Regions from separate parts of the Trinickia violacea genome, predicted to be linked through region 2. Evidence: predicted binding sites of a transcription regulator. Region 2 holds the regulator's gene; the other holds the start of a gene.
What was found. Region 2 encodes LexA, which represses DNA repair genes until DNA is damaged. Its sites were predicted from a motif close to ACTGTATNNNNATACAGT; they were not measured.
Positions count from the first base shown of each region.

Region 1: a site for LexA is predicted at 2,899-2,916, ahead of FAZ95_RS40440 (CppA family protein). Genes of this name have one in related genera too.

Region 1 is NZ_CP040078.1:3,361,106-3,367,617, forward strand. Features, by position in the region: gene FAZ95_RS37210 (N-acetyltransferase DgcN family protein) at 1-254, opposite strand, end outside; gene FAZ95_RS39685 (hypothetical protein) at 940-1,083, opposite strand; gene FAZ95_RS37215 (hypothetical protein) at 1,245-1,673, opposite strand; gene FAZ95_RS37220 (hypothetical protein) at 1,761-2,039, opposite strand; gene FAZ95_RS40435 (hypothetical protein) at 2,094-2,723, opposite strand; gene FAZ95_RS40440 (CppA family protein) at 2,926-3,228, shown strand; gene FAZ95_RS37235 (hypothetical protein) at 3,718-4,437, opposite strand; one part of gene FAZ95_RS37240 (IS3 family transposase) at 4,663-4,915, shown strand; one part of gene FAZ95_RS37240 (IS3 family transposase) at 4,915-5,783, shown strand; partial or broken gene FAZ95_RS37245 (YjjA family protein) at 6,086-6,512, opposite strand, start outside.
Region 2 is NZ_CP040077.1:2,108,335-2,114,846, reverse strand. Features, by position in the region: gene cysT (sulfate ABC transporter permease subunit CysT) at 1-895, opposite strand, end outside; gene FAZ95_RS09590 (sulfate ABC transporter substrate-binding protein) at 1,030-2,094, opposite strand; gene lexA (transcriptional repressor LexA) at 2,374-3,024, shown strand; gene FAZ95_RS09580 (hypothetical protein) at 3,056-3,442, shown strand; gene FAZ95_RS09575 (DUF2939 domain-containing protein) at 3,610-4,263, shown strand; gene FAZ95_RS09570 (universal stress protein) at 4,381-4,884, opposite strand; gene nodI (nodulation factor ABC transporter ATP-binding protein NodI) at 5,155-6,069, shown strand; gene FAZ95_RS09560 (ABC transporter permease) at 6,106-6,512, shown strand, end outside.

The DNA of each region.
Region 1 (6,512 bases), on a different replicon from region 2:
TTCGAATGGAGTCCCACGCCGATGATCAGAACATCAGGCTTGCGTGCGAGCGCAGACTTCACTGACTCGACTACGGGGATGCCGTGAGCGTAGCCTAGGATATCGCCGACGTCCTTACCGGCAAGCCGGTGGTCGATAACAGCCACGCAATCTTGATGGCAATAGCGCAGATAGGACGTTGCCACCTTGCTCGTGACCGGACCGAAGCGCCCATCCGCAAAAATCGCGACGCGGCGGCCTTTCAATTGAATCATGTCACCCAACTCCCGTCAGTATTCCTAGTTTGAGAATTCGACCACTCGGAAATAAGCTCTCTGGTGGTGGAAGAGTTACGAATCTATTTAATTCAATCCCAGCTATGCTCAACTGTGTACGCTTTGCATTTCATGCGTAGATTTTCGGATTTGTTCCAGTGCTGCATCATGCCATTTCAGCTCGGGGGCGGAAAAGCTGTAAGAGCTGACAGATTTTTCCCTGATTTCGATCGCAGCATGGCTGACGGGACTCCTTCTCTCGAAACCTGCGATGGGACTGTTGACACGATTCGGGGTGACACGTTTTGGTTAGCCGTATTGACGCGTCTGCACTGCAATAGCCATCATTCAGCCAGCCGTTGCCGGGTCGTCGCCAGTTCGAAGTGACTCGTCGCGAAACACCGACCGCGAAACGTCAAATAGCCTTCAGCCTGGGTAACATCCATAGCGCGCTTGGGTATCTGTAGCGACGCTTCCTCCCTACACGGGCACGATAACCCAGTCGTTTACATTATTTATTGTTCGCTATGCGAATTAACATAGATTTAAAGCTCAACCAGGAATATGAACTTGTGTCAATTGTTGAGCCGCGGAGAATGCCCATAGACTGAGCTCCCAACGGGTAAGGCCAACGCGAACGCATCACCCATCGGCCGATGAGATCAATGATTGAGACGGCTGAACGTTAGCGGTGGGCAGCCGCTGCGAAGGCCAGGCCCAATACGGTCGTGGAGTCTATCGGCGTGGCGACGTCCGGCACGGCGATCGGGGCTCCTTGCTCAGCACTTAACAGGGTTGCCGCGCCGTACTTGTTGAGCGGATCGTTCAAGGAGATGCTTTCTCGGTGGCAACGGCGATTCGTACGCCGCGCCGAAGGGAAAATATGCTGCATGTTAAGGGTTGGGGTCCGAGTCGCTGCATGGTCGTCCGCTGAGCCCCGCAGACGCGCTCTTAGCTTTTGTTGTCTTCGGGTAACTTCGAGGCGCCGAATTAGCTGCCTTGTGTCGGTGATTCAATGCCGTTGAGTTGGACCCAAAGCACGCGAGCTAGCGCTTCGTTCAGTTCGCGATCTGCCGCATCGAGGATTTGGTTCTGCTTGATTTGAGGGACTTCCAGCGCCGTACCCGGTTCTATCCGATCGTCCTTAAGGGCTTTCTTCGCTGCCTCGATATCTCGAAGCCTTTCTGCAAATGTCGTGAAGCTGGTGGCTGCTTCCGGGGAAAGCTTCAGATTTCGAAGTGCGTCCCTTTCTAAGTCCAAGATTCGTCCAAGGGAGTCTCGCCACTTCCCCGATATCCAATGCCGGCCACTCTGTTTCGGCCGTGCACGCACTTCGGCGGCTTCCGCCAAGGATGCAGACGCAACGCGCTTGTTGAAGAATTCACCGGCGTACTTCATAAACTGTTCGACTTGATACATATGGAACAGTTTTCCCGCAATATCGAATATTTCCTGCCTTAGTTGGGGCAGCTTCAGAATTCGGAAAAAATCGTACGCTAAGGCGGATCACCCCTTGGCGCATTGGGCTCCGCGCGCGGCCGGCGTTCTTTGCAGTCCGTCGACGAGTCGTCGTGTGACCTCCGCCTCGGCTTCGGCGCGCTCGGCCCGCCGCAGTGCTTCCTGCAGGCTTGTTCGGGCTGCGGCCAGGTCGTTCACCGTGGCCTGCTGCTGACTGGCGACGGCTTCGGCGCGTTGTGACACGAGATCCAGTTCCGTGCGCAGCGCGGAGATCGAGCCAGCGTGCTGAACAGCAGCGTCCTTGAGTTCGCTCTTTGCCGCAGCCAAGTGCGCCCGCAGGGTCTCGAGCTGCTGCTCGCTTTTCTTACGCGCCGTACGCTCCTAGTCGATTTCGCGTAGCGCGCGTTTTTCGTGCGCCTGAGCGCGTGTGTCGGCAGCTTCGGCCCGTTCTCTTACACGCTCGATCTCGGCGCCGAGATCGGTTTTGACGAGGGCGAGTTGGTTTGACGCCTCGTCCAACCAACGGCGCACTTCCTGCAGCCGTGCTTCGGTTGCGGCGTGAGCCTGACGCTCAGCGGCCGGAACGTCACCACTTTCCGCAAGCTGGGTGCGAACCGCCTCGAGTTGAGCCTGCGTGGACTCGACCGCCTGCCGTGCAGCGACAGCTTCCGCCATTGCCTGGTCCCGCGCGACTTCGGCTTCGTGCGCTTGATGACGCGCCTCGGCACGCGGAGTCGAGAGTTCGGCAGCGGACGCCTCGGAGGCGGAATGCCAGATGCTGAGGACAGCTTCGGCCGCGACTTGCTTGACGGCTCCGGGCAGATCCGGATGGTCGATCTTCACGCGCGTGCGCTCGCGCAGGTCTGAGGGTTGGCGCCCCTTGGTCCTCACCGCTTCGGTCCCGAGCCATGCGAGCAAGAGCCGCGGGATGGATCCGTAAGGATAGCCCATGCTCTCGAACTCGCCTGTGGACGTCTCGAGGTAATGGCCAGGCTTGATGATGAGGCTCATCTCGCCCGATGTGCGGCCCCAGCCCGCCAAATTCCGGTCGGGCTCGCGACATGGCAAAGTCGCCTGCACAAGCGCGCGCCCCATGAAGCCCTCTCGCCTTTTAATGCCACGCGCGGGTCCGTCAAACGGTCAGGATGTGGCCTTGCTCTTCACGAAAACACTGTATATATTAACAACTGTACAAATATACAGTTCTAGCGGTATGGAACACCTGATCCGGATTCTCAACGACGACGATCGGCAAACCCTCGCTTGGTTGCGCAAGCATGTTGGTGACAGCTGCGTGGCTGACGCCGCTTGCAGGTTGGCCGCGCAGCGCGGGACCTCCGCTGGCGCGTTGACCAAACCTTACGTGTCGGCCATCTGCCGCTACCTTGGCGTCTGGCCCCCTACCCCGCACTGGCAATGTAGCGCCAATGCCAATCACGCGATCGCTGACCAGCATCTCGCGCAGATGCGTCAGCTGCTCGCACGGTGCACGACCCCAGCTCGACGCACGGGCTAAGACCCCCTCGAAGATTCGCTCAGGGTCGGAAATCCCCTGCCCGCGCCGCGCACATGAGCCCGGAGATCGGCTAGATGCACCGAGACGGCGGTGTCACGGTGCGTGCCCTGATAGGTAGAGCGGGAGATATAACGGAGTGCTGGCGACTGGCTTGTGCGAACGCCTCGATATCGGCTGCGGTAGCAGGCCGCAGTTGCCCACTCCGCACGGCCCGCAGGAAACGAAGCGGCCAGTTTCCGGCCTCGTGGCGCGAGACGCCCTCAGCTGCTAAGCGGACGGTAGCGCTCTGCCCGTCAGCATCGATGTCGATGCGTCGCTCAGCCGTAGGATCGATGTACGTGCTGCCGGCGGCCTGGTGGACAAGGCGCGCCGCAGCTTCTTGTTCGTCCTCGGCGTCGCGGCGTGCGGCATCCTCAGCCTGCCTAGCGCGCAGCTGGGAACTGAAGTCCAGTAGGGAAGCGACTGCCGTATCCCACCCCTCGCCTCTTATTAACGCTGTTTCATGCAATTTCCCTGGGATGATGGATCACCATTTCCATTACCGGTCCCCTGACAGTTACCAGCGCTGCCCTGAAACTGAAGCGACCCGCCAAAAACCACACCTGCCGGATTGCAACTGTAGGGTCCCGACCCACAACCATAATTGCCGTTGGCTGCGCGGATCGTAATAACGTTAGTGCCGTGGACAAGGAATTTATAAATGTCGAAAGTGTGTAGATATTGTTGAGACTGCACTGCAGCGTTGAAATTTCCTGTTAGGGATCCAATTGTTCCAACTGATTGACCGTTAACGAGTATTTCTGCGAAGTCATCCGCAGCAATTGAAATCGTTCCCGACACTGGAGTCCCGCGAAGGTCAAACGACTTCGAGAAGCGGAATTCCGCAGGATACGCTGGAGCCGTAGCGCCAGTGATTCCCGGTGCCCAAATCCATGTCGCACCTGGAATGCTGGACAAGTCGGCTTCCCATCCTCCTGGATAGCCATACAACGTCGCATTTGCCGGACAGTTTGATGGTGACTGAGCGTTGAGACAGACATTTTGGGCGAAGTTTAAAAAAATCCCCGCAGAATTTGAGACTGCCCAAGTCGTGTCCGAGACAAAATTGACGGTCGCCGTCTGAGCCTGAACACCTGAAGGCGAGGCTAAGAAAGCCAACAAAATACCTAGGAGAATGGCTAATTGACGTAGTGCAGGAAATTTTGACATTTATCTACCCCAGCGTGTGTACGCAACGAACAGTTTCGGAATCGCGGATGATAGCCACGCACAAATGCGACAGCATTACTAACCATACATGCTGCGCACGACACGCAAGTCAATTTTTGTCAACGGTATTATCAGGTTGCAACTGGTGGGGGCCATTGAGTGTGACCTGCCCCCCGTAATAGTCCGCCGTTGATGTAGAGTCCGTTCCAAGGAAGGGGAACGGAAGTGAAGAAGCGATTCAGCGAAGAGCAAATCATTGGGGTGTTGAAGGAAGGCGAGGCGGGCCTCAAGCCGGCCGAGTTGTGTCGCAAGTACGGCATCTCGGAAGCGACGTACTACAACTGGAAAGCGAAGTTCGGCGGCATGACCGTGTCGGACGCGCAACGCCTGAAGGAACTGGAGCAGGAAAACAGCAGGCTGAAGCGTCTGCTGGCCGATTCGATGCTGGACAATGCCGCCCTGAAGGACCTGCTTGCCCGAAAGTAGCAAGCCCGCAGGCGAAGCGCGAGGCGGTTCAGATATTGATGATCGAACGCGCGATGGGCGTGACCCGTGCCTGCGGGCTGGTTGGGATATCGCGTTCGCTGTTCCGCTACGAATCCCGACGAACCGACGACATTGAATTGACGGATAGGATGGTGGCCATTGCAGCGCAGAAGCGGCGGTATGGCTATCGACGCATTCACGTGATGTTGCGTCGAGAGGGCTGGCTGGCGAACCACAAGCGCATATGGCGGCTGTACAGTAACGCGGGGCTGAGCGTGCGCAGACGAAAGCGCAACCGCATTGCTGGGGTCGAACGGATACCACGGCCGTTGCCGACGGGGCCGAACCAGAGTTGGTCGATGGACTTCGTCTCTGACGGACTCGCGCATGGCCGGCGGTTCCGGTGTCTGAATGTGGTCGACGATTACACGCGAGAGTGCCTGGCCATCGAGGTTGATACGTCGCTACCCGGTTTGCGCGTGATGCAGGTACTGGAACGTCTTCGGGAGATGCGCGGGCTGCCTTCGTCCATCACCGTAGACAACGGCCCGGAATTTGCGGGCAAGGTGCTGGACGCGTGGGCGTACGACGCCGGTGTCACGCTATCGTTCATCCGGCCAGGCAAGCCGGTCGAGAATGCGTACGTCGAAAGCTTCAACGGGCGCTTCAGGGACGAATGCCTGAATGAGCACTGGTTCGTCTCGCTGCGTCACGCCCGGTGTCTGATTGAACGAGGGCGTATCGAGTACAACACCGAACGGCCTCACAGCTCGGTCGGTTATCTGACGCCCGAGCAGTTCGCCCAGGCGCATGAGGTGCAACGGTTTTTAACTGCGGACTTTAAAAGTACTTCGGCCTAAACCCGGGGGCAGGTCAATGTCAAGATCGGCAATCGGCATGTTCGTGAGATCCCGAGCTTCGAACATACGCTGTGCTGTGTCCGTAAATGTTGCGACTGGGGCGGGAGCCACTGGGTTCGCTTCGTCAAAGAAGATGGAAGCAGTCTTCTACTGAAATGACTGCAACTCTCTGGGTGTTTTAGTGAGCGAACAAAAAAAGACGATGCGACTTTTCCACTGCATCGGTCGATCAGAACCCCTCGTCCTTGTACAAACTAGCGCGCTCGCACGGGGTTTTCTGCGCAGCTTGCGCTTAATCCTTGCTACAGCATCGATTTGCCCTGGTCGAGGATCTTATTACAGATCTGCCTGGTGAGTTGTTGCTTGACGCCGTCGAGGCTCAGCTTCTGCCCGTTTCCTGTGTCGATGATGCCGTTGGCCCCGTCAGTGTAGCTGCTGTCGGAATTCGATGCTCCGCCAGGCAGTTTGCTCATCAGCGCATTCTTGACCGACGACGCGCTGTTGCCGCCGAGGTAGTTATTCTTGATGCAGAACTGCAGCACGCCAGCGATGTTGCTGCTGTTGCTGGACGTTACCGCGCCATCGGACAGCGCGTTACCAAGGCCGCCCAGCCCCCCGACAAGCCTGCGCCGGAGAGGTTGCCGAGGCCCGTCGACGGACTGTTGCTGCCCTGGTTGAGCAGGTTGCCGAGTTGGGCGTGAGCCGCGGAAAACGGGATCGACAGTCCGA
Region 2 (6,512 bases):
CTTCAATCGCGGGCGCAGTCTCCGACGCCGTTGCTGCACTCCGCGCCGGACCGCTCGCCCCGCGGCTCGTGCGCCGCTGCAAATACCACTGCAGCGTATTGATCAGCAGCAGCATCACGAACGACACGACGAGCATCACGACCGCCAACGCCGTCGCACCCGCATAGTCGTACTGCTCGAGCTTCGTGATGATCAAGAGCGACGTGATCTCCGACTTCATCGGCACATTGCCGGCGATGAAGATCACCGAGCCGTACTCGCCGAGCGCGCGCGCGAACGCGAGCGCGAAACCCGTGAGCAGCGCGGGCGTCACGGCAGGCAGCACGACGCGGCGAAACGTCAGCCAGCGCGACGCGCCAAGGCATGCCGCGGCCTCCTCCTGCTCGCGCTCGAAGTCTTCGAGCACGGGCTGCACGGTGCGCACGACGAACGGCAGGCCGATAAAGGTCAGCGCGACCAGCACGCCCAACGGCGTGAACGCGATCTTGATGCCGAGCGGCGCGAGAAACTGCCCGATCCAGCCGTTGCCCGAATAGACGGCGGCAAGCGAGATGCCCGCGACCGAAGTCGGCAGCGCGAACGGCAAATCGACGACCGCATCGACGATGCGCTTGCCCGGAAACGTGTAGCGCACGAGCACCCACGCCACCAGAAAACCAAACACGGCGTTGATGAGCGCCCCGCCGAGCGCCGCCGAAAACGTGAGCCGATACGACGCCAGCACACGCGGCGACGCGACCGCGCGCACGAATTGATCCCACTCGAGCGTGGCCGTCTTCAGGAACGTCGCGGCAAGCGGGATCAGCACCACGAGGCTCAAATACGCCACCGTGATGCCGAGCGTCACGCCAAAACCGGGCAAGGCGCTCGGCTTGCGGAATGTGAACGTCGTCATGCGGATGCTCTTCTTGGGTGCGGCCCCGAAGGGAGCCGTTCGCGAGCGGCCGGTGCGTCGTCGTGTGACTCGCTTGGCCGCTCGTCGTCGTTGTTATGGCCGGCTGAAGCCGGCGGTGTGACTCTCTTGCTGCGTTACTGCGGCTGATAGATCGAATCGAACACGCCGCCGTCGGCGAAATGCGTCTTCTGCGCGTTGGTCCAGCCGCCGAACGTGTCGTCGACCGTGTACAGCTTCAGCTTCGGAAACTTGTCCGTCAGCGCGGCCGGCACCTTGCTCGAACGCGGACGATAAAAATTCTTCGCGGCAATCTCCTGCCCTTCGTCGCTATAGAGGAAGTTCAGATACGCCTCGGCGAGCTTGCGGGTGCCGTGCTTGTCGACGACCTTGTCGACCACCGCCACCGGCGGCTCGGCGAGGATGCTCACCGACGGCACGACGATCTCGAACTTGTCCGCGCCGAACTCCTTCTGCGACAGGAACGCCTCGTTTTCCCAGGCAATCAGCACGTCGCCGATGCCGCGCTGCACGAAGCTCGTCGTCGCGCCGCGCGCACCCGAGTCGAGCACGCCGGCGTTCTTGTAGAGCTTGGTGATGAACGCCTTCGCCGTCTGATCGTTGCCGCCCGGCTGGTGCACCGCGTACGCCCAGGCCGCGAGGTAGTTCCAGCGCGCGCCGCCCGAGGTCTTCGGATTCGGCGTGACGATCGACACGCCGGGCTTCACGAGGTCGTCCCAATCCTTGATGTGCTTCGGATTGCCCTTGCGCACGAGGAACACGATCGTCGACGTGTACGGCGACGCGTTGTCGGGCAAACGCGTCTGCCAGTTCTTGTCGATGAGCCCCTTGTTCGCGAGCGCGTCGATGTCGTAGGCGAGCGCGAGCGTCACGACGTCGGCCTGCAAGCCGTCGAGCACCGAGCGCGCCTGCGCGCCCGAGCCGCCGTGCGACTGCTTGAAGGTCACCGTGTCGCCGGTCTTCGCTTTCCACGCCTTGCCGAATGCCTGGTTGATGTCTTGGTACAGCTCCCGCGTCGGGTCGTAGGAGACGTTCAACAGCGTCGTATCGGCATGCGCTGGCGCGCTCGCGGCCAGCGCCAACACGCCGGCCACCGTCGACAGCGCGCTCAAAGCCAGCATCGCAACCCACCGGCGAGCCTTGCCCGCCTTCCCCGTATTCCCCGTCGTACTTTCGGCCATGCGCTTTTTCTCCGTTTTCAAGACTGGTGCTTTATTCCGTCGGGCCAGTCTAGCGAAGGGCCTACATACTCAAAAATAATAAATCTTCATTCTTTAATGACAAAAAGTGGATAGCGACAGCCGGAACCGGCGCTATCCCAGCCGTTTGGTTGCTCCGGCGTCGCGGATGACCTCGATCAAGCGTGGCGGCTGGCTCGGATAGCGACACTTAAAGTAACGCTTGAAATGTGACGAATACTGTATAAAAATACAGTCACCTGTCTATCCATACAGTGCGCCATGACCAAACTCACCGCAAGGCAGCAGCAGGTTTACGACTTGATCCGCCAGACGATCGAAAGAAGCGGCTTTCCGCCCACGCGGGCCGAGATCGCCGCAGAACTCGGCTTCAGCTCGGCCAATTCGGCCGAAGAGCACCTGCGGGCGCTCGCGCGCAAAGGGGTGATCGAACTCGCCGCCGGCGCCTCGCGCGGCATCCGCTTGCTGATGGGCGTGGACGACGCGCCACATCAATTCACGCTGCCGCACGCGGGCCTAATGCAGCTTTCGCTGCCGCTCGTCGGGCGCGTCGCGGCGGGCAGTCCGATCCTCGCGCAAGAACATATCTCGCAGCACTACGCGTGCGATCCGGCGCTCTTCTCGAGCAAGCCCGATTACCTGTTGAAAGTGCGCGGGCTGTCGATGCGCGACGCCGGCATCCTCGATGGCGATCTGCTCGCGGTGCAAAAGCGCAGCGAAGCGAAAGACGGCCAGATCATCGTCGCGCGGCTCGGCGACGACGTTACCGTCAAGCGCCTCAAGCGCCGCAAGGACGGCATCGAACTGATCGCCGAGAACCCCGATTACGACAACATCTTTGTTCAGGCCGGGAGCGCGGAATTCGCACTCGAAGGTATTGCGGTGGGGCTGATTCGCCCGACCGAATTCTGAACGCCGCCCAGACTCTGCCTGGAGACATGCCATGGACCGCCTTGCCCGCCTCTTGCCTATCCGTCAATTCGGCCGTCTGCGCCATCTGCGCGGCGTCGTGCCTTGCGCACCGCTCGAAGCCGGCGCCGCGCTGACTCGCACCACGCGAATCGCCGAGACGCGATTCGATCAGCCCGAATTGCAGTTCGAATCGCACGCGGGGGGATGGGAGCCGGCACTGCCGTCGGCGCTGCCGGCGTTCGCCCGGGTGTCGTTGAATAGCGGTTTGAACTCGGAACCCGCGCGGCGTGGGCCGGTGCGCGTTTATCACGGCGCGTCGCGCCTGATCATGGTCGGCACCATCGACGCGGTCTGCCGGATGATCGATCGTTGCATTGCAGCCGAAGGCTCGGGCGCGCAACAAGGTCTTTTCGATTGATGGGCTCGATGGCGCACTCGGTTGCGCCACCAAGCTGCGTCACGCATTTGTCGGCGCAGGCGCCAAATTCATCGCGCCAGTTGCAATAGCTAACAATTCTGAAGGGATCATTTTCTTGGCTTGACGGTCCACCGATCATCGTCATTTTCTGCGGAGACCTTTCCCTCATGTCCGATCCCGTTCGCTCAACGCCACGCAGTCCGGTCGCGCTTGCGATCAAGGTCGCTATCGCATTCGCTGTGATCGCGGTATTGAGCTATGCCTACGCGTCGCCATACATTGCGCTCGATCGCCTGAAGCGCGCAGCCGACGCGCGCGACGCACAAACGCTCAATCAGTACGTCGACTATCCGGCTTTGCGCCAGAGCCTCAAGGATCAAGTCACGCAATTGCTGACGCGGCGTATCGATGAGCAAAAGCTCCACAATCCGTTCGCGGCCATTGGGGCGATGATCGGAATGGCTTTGGTCGGGCCGCTCGTCGACGCCTATGCCACACCCGACGGCGTGGCCGCGATCCTCGACGGCATGCCGCCGCGCGGTACGCCCGGCGAGCATCCGCCCGAACCGGGGGAGCCCTCGGAAAACATGGCTTCGAACGAGGCCCCGTCGCAACCCGGGCAACCCGCATCGGCGCCGGCCACGTCCTCGAGCCAGCCGGCATCGGCCCCGGTGCCGCCGAAAACCACAGCGGGCTATCGGGGCGTCAACGAGTTCGCTGTCACCTACCAGCGCAGTGCAGGCAACGCGCAGTATTCGGCGATTCTGCATCGCGATGGGTTGTTTTCGTGGAAGCTGGTGGCCGTCGAGCTAAACGGTTAGATCGCAATTAGATCGACTGAGCGCGCTAACTAAACGCGCTCATTAAGCGTCTTCACATACGCGTGACCACGGTGACGTGCGGCCGGCCTGGCCGATCGGCCGCACGAGAGACTGAATTTAACGCACGGTACCCGCTTCGGCGGCCATAGCCGCTTCGGTTTCCGCTTCTTTTCGTTGCTCTTGCGGCGTCGAGCACGCCACCAGAATGCTGCACGATACGCGGTCGAGCAACTGCGTATTGCCCGAACCCATCCACCAGCGCGACAGGCCGCTGCGGCAGCGGTGACCAACCACGACCAAATCGGCCTGGATTTCACTGGCGAGATTGGCGATCTCGTCGATCGGGTGGCCGAACGCGAAATGACCGTGCGCCTGCACGCCCCGTTCGGTCAGCCAGTTCACGCCTTCCTGAAGAATCTCGCGAGCGGCGTCTTCGAAGCGCCCGCACGCGACATCGGTCAAGAGCCCGGCGCTCTGGGCGATGCTCGTCCGCATGTCGACGACCGACAGCAGGTGCGTCTCCGCCTTCAAGTCGAGTGCGAGATCGGCGCCGCAGCGCAACGCCTTGCGGCCTTCACGCGTGCCGTCATAGCACAACAGAATTTTTTTGTAGCTTGCCATCACGACCTCCCATATGCGCTTGTGCGCGCCTTTGCCCTAATCATGGTGCGCCGCAATTCCGCTTGCAAGGGATGGAAAACGCTTAGTGGATCGGCCGATTCGTGCGCCAAATCGAACCGGGGTCAAACGAAAAGACGGTGCGACCGCCGGTCATGGCGCGACGCCCGCTGCACCGCACAAGTTCAGGGCAAAGCGTGCACAGAACCGCGTTGGCCGATGCACTAGAATGGCCCAAGCCTCTCACGCACGCCTATCGGAACCTACGCGCCCATGTCTGACGTTGCCATCGCGTTTCAAGAAGTCGAAAAGCATTTCAGCGGCAAAGCCGTCGTGAACGGTCTGTCGTTTCATGTGCGCGTCGGCGAATGCTTCGGTCTGCTCGGACCGAACGGCGCCGGCAAGACAACGTCGATCAAGATGCTGCTCGGCATGAGCGAACCCGACGCCGGCATGATCCGGCTCTGCGGCGAGCCGATTCCGGAGCGGGCACGTTTTGCGCGTCAACGCGTCGGCGTCGTGCCGCAGTTCGACAATCTCGATCCCGACTTCACGGTCCGCGAAAACCTGCTCGTGTTCGGGCGCTACTTCGGTCTCTCGTCGGCGCAAACGCGCGCAATGGTGCCGACGCTGCTCGAATTCGCGAGGCTCGAAAACAAGGCCGATGCGCGCGTCGGCGAACTGTCGGGCGGCATGAAGCGGCGCCTCACATTGGCGCGCGCGCTCATCAACGACCCGGACGTGCTGATCATGGACGAGCCCACGACCGGTCTCGATCCGCAAGCGCGGCATCTGATCTGGGAGCGTCTGCGTTCGCTGCTCGCGCGCGGCAAGACGATCCTGCTCACGACGCACTTCATGGAGGAAGCCGAGCGGCTCTGCCATCGTCTGTGCGTCATCGAGGAGGGGCAAAAGATCGCCGAGGGCGCGCCGAAAGAATTGATCGAGGCGGAGATCGGCTGCGAGGTGATCGAGATCTACGGCGCCGACCCCGCCGCGCTGCGCGACGAGCTTGCGCCGTTTGCCGTGCGCATGGAAATCAGCGGCGAGACGCTCTTTTGCTACGTGCGCGATCCGCAGCCGGTGCATGCGCGCCTCGACGGCCGCGCCGGCCTGCGCTACCTGCATCGCCCGGCCAATCTCGAAGACGTGTTCCTGCGCCTGACCGGCCGCGAGATGCAGGACTGATCCCCCATACAAGAAAACGCGCCAGGACCCATCGACATGGACGCTCGCCGCTACGACACGCCCAACACCCCCGACACCTCGCCGACCACCGCCTCGCGCTGGCGCAGCGCGTTGCCCGCGAACGCGACGCATTGGATCGCGGTGTGGCGCCGCAACTATCTGGTGTGGAAGAAGCTCGCGCTGGCGTCGATGATCGGCAATCTCGCCGACCCGATGATCTACTTGTTCGGTCTCGGCCTGGGGCTCGGGCTCATGGTGGGACGCGTCGAGGGTGTCTCGTACATTGCGTTTCTCGCAGCGGGGACGGTGGCCTCGAGCGTGATGATGTCGGCGAGCTTCGAGTCGATGTATTCGGGCTTCTCGCGGATGCACGTGCAGCGCACATGGGAGGCGATCATGCACACGCCGCTCACGCTCGGCGATATCGTGCTCGGCGAGATCGT